2 regions of the Kitasatospora misakiensis genome follow, and region 1 is predicted to be linked to the other one. Evidence: riboswitches for the same ligand, from Rfam matches in the RefSeq annotation. Region 1 holds a riboswitch; the other holds the start of a gene.
What was found. A riboswitch is a leader RNA that binds a small molecule or an ion and turns the genes downstream of it on or off. The one in region 1 is predicted to bind cyclic di-AMP.
Positions count from the first base shown of each region.

Region 2: linked by a shared signal. The riboswitch ahead of ACFP3U_RS10095 (glycoside hydrolase family 16 protein) and the one ahead of ACFP3U_RS35870 (M23 family metallopeptidase) in region 1 are both predicted to bind cyclic di-AMP.

Region 1 covers NZ_JBHSOF010000092.1:5,665-9,666, forward strand. Annotated here, with positions in the region: gene ACFP3U_RS35865 (hypothetical protein) at 1-836, shown strand, start outside; gene ACFP3U_RS35870 (M23 family metallopeptidase) at 928-1,797, opposite strand; cyclic di-AMP (ydaO/yuaA leader) riboswitch at 1,810-1,978, opposite strand; gene ACFP3U_RS35875 (YiaA/YiaB family inner membrane protein) at 2,224-2,514, shown strand; gene ACFP3U_RS35880 (alpha/beta fold hydrolase) at 2,642-3,469, shown strand; gene ACFP3U_RS35885 (TetR/AcrR family transcriptional regulator) at 3,537-4,002, shown strand, end outside.
Region 2 covers NZ_JBHSOF010000009.1:75,261-79,262, forward strand. Annotated here, with positions in the region: gene ACFP3U_RS10090 (hypothetical protein) at 343-816, shown strand; gene ACFP3U_RS10095 (glycoside hydrolase family 16 protein) at 938-2,272, opposite strand; cyclic di-AMP (ydaO/yuaA leader) riboswitch at 2,273-2,436, opposite strand; gene ACFP3U_RS10100 (MoaF-related domain-containing protein) at 2,771-3,100, shown strand; gene ACFP3U_RS10105 (alpha/beta hydrolase) at 3,180-4,002, opposite strand, start outside.

The sequences.
Region 1 (4,002 bases):
CCGAAGCCCCGCTGAGCACGGTGCTGGCGCTCCTGGAGCTGGGCGGGAGCAGGATGCACGACGGCTGGCCCGAACTGACCTCCGCCGCGGTGGAGCACCTGCTGTACGAGCGCCTGTACCTGTACGTCCAACCGGAGCCGGGGCAGGACCCGCTCGCGTACGGCGCGGCGGTGCGACTGCTGATCGACCACCAGCGGGCGACGAAGCGGCTGAACGCCAAGCGGCAGGAGCGGCTGCACGCGGAGGCCGAGTGGCAGGGCGAGGTGGCGGCCGGGCTGCTGCGCCGGGCGGACCTGGTGACCTGGCCCCGGCTGTACACCCTGCTGCTGCGCGCGGCCGGGGTGGCGACCGGCGACCCGGCGGCGGTGCGGGCCTGGCTGGAGGGGTTCCGGGAGCTGCCGGAGGAGGAGCGGCCGGCGGCGTTCGCGGCGCTGGAGGCGGACGGCGTGCTGGACCCGGTGGACGACGGGGGCTGGGGCGCCGGTGCCCGGACGCTGGCGGTCGGGATGGCCACGGACGGCGCCCGGCGGCTGCTGGAGCAGGGGCTGATGGAGCGCAGCTACCGGAACCTGGCGGAGCTGACGGCCCTGGGCCGGCCGATGCCGGAGGAGCTGACCGGGGACTTCGGGGCGTTCGAGGAGGCCGCGGCGCGGGCGGCGCTGGAGCTGGCCGGCGCCTGGACGGTGCCGGGGCTGCCGGAGCTGCTGGTGACGGAGTTCCCGGAGCTGGCGCCGGAGCCGGGGCAGGCGGAGATCGACGCCTATCTGGCGGGGCTTGAGGCGGCGGACGCGGAGTGGGTGACGGAAGACGAAGCGGCGGCGGACGCCCCGGAGTAGTCCGGCGCACCTTCCGACGCACCTTCCGACGCACATGGAGGAGCCCCGGCCGATCCCGGCCGGGGCTCCTCGTGGTGCTCGGGGGCCAGCGTCAGGGGGTGACGCCGCGCTGCTCGAACCAGGTCTCCGGGTCGACCGGGGCCCCGCCGCCGGGGCGGACCTCGACGTGCAGGTGCGGGCCGGTGACGTTGCCGGTGGCGCCGACCTTGCCGATCTGCTGGCCGGGGACGACCTTGCCGGAGCCCTTGATGATCGAGGAGAGGTGGCAGTACCAGATCTCGGTGCCGTCGGGCAGGGTCTCGACGATCCGGTAGCCGTAGGCGCCGGCCCAGCCGGCCGAGGTTATGGTGCCCTGGCCGACCGCGTAGACCGGGGTGCCGGTGTCGGCGGCGAAGTCCAGGCCGGTGTGCAGGTGGGCCCAGTAACGGGCGCTCTGGCCGTAGTGGGCGGAGAGGTTGTAGTCGCGCACCGGCAGGTTGATGGCGGCGAGCTTGGCCTTCTCGGCCGCCTCGGCGGCGCGCTTGGCCTGCTCCTGCTGGGCGACCTGGACGGCGCGCTTGGCCTCGGCGTCCTGGGCGGCCTGGACGCGGGCGGTCTCCTCGGCCGCGGTGCGCTGGCTGTCGGCCTGCTGCTGGATGCGGGCGGCGAGCGCGAGGCCGGGGTCGGCGGAGAGCGCGACCGGGGCCTCGTCGGGCGTCTCGACGGCGGGCGCGGCGGCCGGGGTGGCGGAGGCGAAGCCGGTGGCGCCCAGGGTGGCGGCGACGGCGGTGACGCCGAGCAGCGGGGCGGTGCCGCGGGTCTGACGGGGCATCCGGTGCCGGCTGGTGTCGGCGGCCGGCGGGGCGGTCTCGTCGGCGGGGCCGCCGAAGGGGCCGTGGCCGGCGAACGGGCCCGGATGGTCGAGCAGCTGGGTGCCGGTGGAGGACCCGGACGGGTGTGCCTGGGTGTGCGTCGACGCCACGGAGGCGCGCTCCTTTCCTTCCTTCGCGCCTACCGGGTTAGCTGACGGGTTCGGAGCAGGAAGGTCTCCTACGGCTGGGCCTGGACGGGGCCGGGCCTGGCCGATTCACCCCAAGGAACATGGTTCCCCGGCTCCCAGGCCTGCCCGGAGGCAGACCGGCGGGATTAGGCGACGGCGCACGGTGCCGTCTGGGTACGGCGTTGCGGACCGCGCTGCGTTATCAAACGTTAATCCGAGAGGCCCCCGATTCCAAGCCGTCCACTGGTGACGGCTGAACACGGATCGGACACTACGCGACCCGATGGGCGTTTTGCGGCGTTTGACGACAACTGACACTACTGAACGTGAGAGGACGTCAACGAACGATCCCCCACCTGAGTACTCCTACTCATGTGCGGCCGGGAGCGGCCCGGCCATCCTGGCGCCATGAGCGCACCGATGCAGTCACGCACCACCGCCGCGTACTACGTCCAGGCGGTGCTGTCCTTCGCCCTCTCCGGCACCGCCCTCGGCGCCGGGATCGCCTACCTCCCGGTCGAGCCGTGGACCAGGGCCTTCCTGGCCGTCGGCCTGCTCTGGACGGTCACCTCCGCCTTCACCCTCGCCAAGGTGGTCCGGGACCGGCAGGAGACCACCGAGCTCGTCACCCGGGTCGACCAGGCCCGGCTGGACAAGTTGCTGGCCGAGCACGACCCGTTCAAGGTCGAAGGGGTCTGACCGACCCGGCCGCGGGGGCCGAGGCCGGTCGGCGGCGCGGGGTGCCGATAGCTTGACGGCTAAGGCTATTAGCCTTAGCTTTATGGCTATCGGCACTCGCCGACGATCCGGCCCGAGGAGGCTCCCCATGAACGGCACCATCGCCCCCGCCACCCGCTACCTCGACCTGCCCGGCGGCCGGATCGCCTTCGACGACACCCGGCACGGCGACGGCGCCCCCGTCGTCCTGCTCCCCGGGATGCTCGACAGCCGGACCGCCTACCGGCACCTGCGCCCGCTACTGGCCGCCGCCGGCCGCCGGGTGATCACCATGGACCTGCGCGGCTTCGGCGAGTCCTCGATCCCGTGGGACGACTACTCCCCCGCCGCGATCGCCGGCGACGTGCTCGCCCTGCTGGACCACCTGGGCATCGACCGCGCCGTCCTGGCGGGCAGCTCCTACACCGGCGCCAGCGTGGTCAAGGCCGCCGGGGACGCCCCGGAGCGGATCGCCGGGATCGTCCTGCTGGACGCCTTCGTCGAGAACGTCCCGCCGAACGCCCTGCAGCGGGCGGTGGTCGGCGCGATGGGCGCGCTGCTGGTGCACTCCCCGGCCTTCTGGGGCCTCTACCTGCGCAAGGCCGCCTTCCCCGGCCCCAAGCCCGCCGACCACGAGGAGTACGTGGCCGGGCTGGTCGCCGCGCTGCGCACCCCGGGCCGGAAGGCCGCCACCCGCGGCTATGTCCGCGGCGACTCCTCGCCCGTCGGCTGGACCGCCGCCGTGCGCTGCCCGGCGCTGGTGGTGATGGGCTCGAAGGACCCCGACTTCGGGGACCCGGCGCTGGTCGCCGACCGGCAGGCCGCCGCGCTCGGGGCGCGCAAGGTGATGATCGAGGGTGCGGGGCACTACCCGATGGCCGACCACCCGGAGGCCACCGCCGACGCCCTGCTGGGCTTCCTCGCCGACCTGGCCTGAGCGCCCCGGGCCGCCCGCCCGTCCACCCGCCCCGTCCCCGCCCCGTCCCCACCAGGAGAGAACCGCGATGCCCCGAGTCGGACTCACCCCCGAGCAGGTCGTCGGCCACGCCCTCGCCCTCATCGACGAGCAGGGCCCCGAGGCCCTCACTCTGGCCGCCGTCGCCGCCCGCGCCAAGGTCGCCACCCCCTCGCTGTACAAGCACGTCAGCGGGGGCCTGGGCGAACTCCGCCGACTGGTCGCCGTCCGGGTCTCCGAGGAGTTGGCCGACCGGCTCGCCGAGGCGGCGCTCGGCCGGGGCGGGGACGAGGCGGTGGCCGCCGTCCTGCGGGCCTACCACGCGTACGCCACCGAGCACCCGCACCGGTACGGCGCGCTGCCGCAGGCTCCGCAGCCGGACGAGGACCTGGCGGCGGCGGGCGCCCGGCTGGTCGGGGTGATCGTCGCGGTGCTCCGCGCGTACGGGCTGGAGGGCTCCGAGGCGATCCACGCCGCCCGTACCTTCCGCTCGCTGGCCCACGGCTTCGCCGCGC
Region 2 (4,002 bases), on a different contig from region 1:
CGCACAGAAAGTCGCGCACAGAAAGTCGACGCGGTCGACGTCCTGTGCGGGAAACCGCCCCCGGGGTTCGCCCGTTCGAGCCACCCGAGGGCGGGTTGCCCCGGCCCCGGCGGGCCGGTCGGCGACGCTGGTGCGGACGCGGCCCGCGACGGCGCGGGGCGCCGGAGTCGGAGAGCAGGGTGAGCGGCGATGACCCGCAGCGGATCAGTTCGAGGTCTTCTCGGCAGATCGTTGGTGATGGGGTGCACGGTGGCGGTCCTGGCCGCCGGACAGGCGACCGGGGCGGTCTGTCCGCCGGACGAGAAGACGCCCGCGCCGGTGACCGGACCGGTGACTTCACCGGTGACCGATCCCGGGGCCGGGGATCCGGGAGCGGCCGCCGATCCCGCGGCGGTCACGGCCTCGGACTCCGACCTCTACGTCGTCCGGCTCGACCCGGACGCCGCCGCGCCCGGCGGCACCACCACGGTGCACGCCTTCATCGGCAATCTCGGCCCGGACCGGACCGCGTCGCCGTTCACCGTCGTGGTCACCCTGCCCGAGGGCGTCACCCCGGAGGTCCCGTACTTCCCGGAGAACTGCTACGAGTTCCAGAACGGCCACCGGGTGCGCTGCACCTTCCCGGCCGGCCTGCCGAAGTTCCGCAGCGCGACCGCGATCATCCCGGTCCGCCTCGCGACCACCGTCCCCGCGCCCGGCACGCTGACCGGGGGCTGGGTGGCGGTCCGCGGCGACGACGACCGGAACGAGGAGAACAACAAGCAGCCGTTCGAGATCCAGGTCGTCGAGACCACCGGTCCGCGTCCGGCCGTCTGACCTGCCGGCGGCCGGTGATCACCGCGGTTGGCGGTGGCCGACGATCGGCCACCGTCGCCCGCGGTGATCACCGGTGGACGCGCACCTACCGGTGGATGCAGATCTACCGGTGGACGCGGACTTACCGGTAGACCCGGACGTAGTCCGCGGCGAAGGTGATCGGCGCCGTGCCCTGGGGCGCGGGGTGGTAGTTCCCCGCGCTCAGGGACAGGTTGAGGATCAGGTACGCGGACCAGTTGGCGCCGACGCCCTTGCCGTCCGAGAACACCTTGACCCCGTTGACGTACCAGTCGACGGAGTTGGCGCCGTAGTAGGTGCCGATGGTGACCCAGCCGTCCTTGGCGATCGACTTGGCGTCGGTGTAGTACAGGTGGCCGGGGTTGACGTGGTTGGTCAGCTCCAGCAGGTTCGGGTTGTCGGTGTGGTACTCGAAGCTGTCGATCTCGCCGTGGCTGCCGCTGGTGCCGTTCCACGTCCACAGCGCCGGCCAGGCGCCGGTGCCGGCCGGGAGCTTGACCCTGGTCTCGGCGTAGTCGCCCGTCTTCACCTGGAAGCCCTCGTTGGAGTACTCGGTGGTGAGCAGCCCGGTGTCCCAGGACTGCTTGCCGTTCTCCAGCGTGTTGGCGCCCGGCTTGGCGGTGAAGGTCGCGACGCCGTTGGCGACCGTGACGTTGTTCTTGTTCAGCCAGTCGAGCTTGTTGTCGTCCGGGTTGTGGTTGCCGTAGTGGTAGGAACTGCTCCGGTCGCCGGTCCAGCGGGAGCCGTAGCCGATCGGGCCGCTGAACTCCTCGTCCCAGGTCAGCTTCTTGCCGGGGACGGGGCTGCCGGTGGCCGGCGTGGTCGGGCTCGGCGTGGCGGTGGGCGTGGGGGTCGGCGTGGGGGTCGGCGTGGGGGTCGGCGTCGGCGTGGGCGTCGGAGTGGGGGTCGGCGTCGGGGCGGGGGCCGGCGTGGCGGCGGAGACCACGAGCTGGCGGGACGGCAGGTTGTGCCAGGTGCCACCGGCGTCCTGCCAGAAGCCGAACTGGGTGTAGCTGCCGGCCGCCAGGGTGCGCGGGCCGGTGGTGATCGACAGGCCGCCCGGGCAGATCCGCGCGTTGGAGACGTTCCCGGGGAAGTCGAGGTTGTTCCCGCCCGCGTCGCGGACGCCGACGCCGACGGTCTTCGCGGTGAAGCAGGCGGAGGAGTGCAGGGTGAGCGAGGCGGTCGACGCCTTGCCCGCGACCATGGTGGCCGGGCCGAGCTTGTCCTGGGTGACGGTCGGCAGGGAGGCGGCCTGGGCGCCGGTCACGGACGGTATGCCGAGCAGTCCGCCGCCGGTGACGGCGAGCGCCCCGGTCGCGGCGAGGGCGGCGGTGCGGCCCCGGCGGGAGGGACGGGCGTGGCGGGGCACGGAGCGCCGGCCGAACGCCCGCGCGCTTCCGTCGGGCTGGGCGGGCTGCGGGGAGGAAGTAGGCATGGCAGTCCTCTGCGACGCCTACGAGGTGAGCTGTCGGGTTCGGGCGCTGAGGTAGCCCGGCCGCCCGGAAAGCGGCTTCACCCCTAGCCTCGGTCGCACGTCGAAGCGCACGGCCGGGCACTGACCTGGGTCCCCCGCTCCCGTCCGCGTGGTGCTCGATTGCCGGCCGGCGGGTGGACGGGACTCGGCGTCCCGACGGCGGGGCTCCGCTGCGGCGGAAGCCTCTTGCAGGCTAGGCAGACCGTCCGGGTACGGACAACCTTCCTGGGACGGTTGTCGCACAGCTCACACCGGTCACGCGGGTCACGCGCTGCGCTCCCTGCGCTCCGTCCGCGCCGTGCACAGGGCCGGGCTGGGCCGGGTGGACGCAGTGGCGGGGCCGGCGGGGAAACTCCGCCTTGGAGCCGGGGTGGTCGGATAGGTTGGAGATCCCTTCGGGTCCGGAACCGTCCGGGCCGCACCGATCGCCACGTCCAGCGACGAGGAGACCGCCCCACCATGACCGCGTCCCTGCCCGCCTTCGCCGGCCGTACCTTCCTGTTCCGGGTCGACAACGGCGCGGCCTTCCGCAACGCCTACTCGGCCGACGGCAAGCGGCTGCGCTGGGAGGGCCTCGGCGAGTCGGCGGGCCAGTGGGAGGACGTCACCCTGCACGTCGCCGAGATCGGCCCGCAGCTGTACTTCGTCAGCTGGACCGAGGTGAGCGGGATCACCGTCAGCCACGTCATGGACCTGGCCCGGATGACGGTCCGCGCGTTCTGGACGTACGAGGGCGAGGGCGGCCGGGTCGGCGAGCTGCACACCGGCACGCTGGAGCAGGTGGCCTGAGCGTCCGGTCCGGCCGGTAGGTCGGTACAGCAGGTAGGTCGGTCCGGCCGGTAGGTCGGTACGGTCGGGGCCTGCGCGGTCAGACCGCCTGGCCGGAGGCCGGGACGGTCAGGTGCTGCGAGATCCACTCCAGGGAGGACGGGAGCAGCTTGCTCCAGGTCTCGAAGTTGTGGCCGCCGGTCTCCAGCATGCTGTAGGACACCTTCATCGGGCTGCGCGTGGCGGCCACGAACGCCTCGGTCTCGCGGCGGTAGTTGCCGTCGCCCTCCCTGGTGCCGGCCAGCAGCACGGAGACCTTGGGCTGCGGCAGGTTCTGGAGGCGCCACATCAGGTCGGCCTCGTTGCGGCGCTGTTCGCTGCCCTTGAAGAGGTCCCCGGTGGTCGGGTCGTCGGCGGCCTGGTAGTAGCCGGAGAGCGAGACGGCGGTCGGGAAGACCTCGGGGTGACGCATCGCCAGCTTGAGGGCGCAGTAGCCGCCGGTCGAATTGCCCATGAACGCCCAGGACTGCGGGTCGCTGGAGACCCGGTAGGTCGCCTGGATGGCCGAGGGCACGTCCTTGGTGAAGTACGTCTCGGACTGCGGGCCGCCCGGGATGTCCTCGCACTCGGTGTCCTGCGGCAGCGCGGGCGAGGGGCGCACCAGCACCATCACGGTCGGCTGCATCCGCCCCTCCTGGAGCAGCTTCAGCGCCGCGCCCGGGTAGTTGAGGCGGGTGACCAGGTTCTTGGCGATACCGGGGAAGCCGGTGCTGACGATCAGCACCGGGAACTGCTTCTGCTCGTACTCGGGCTGGAAGTACTGCGGCGGCAGGTAGACGTACCCCTCGGTGGACAGGCGGGTGGTGGCGCCGTCGATCCGGACCTCGCGGATCTCGCCGGACTGCCTGGGTTCGCGGCCGAGT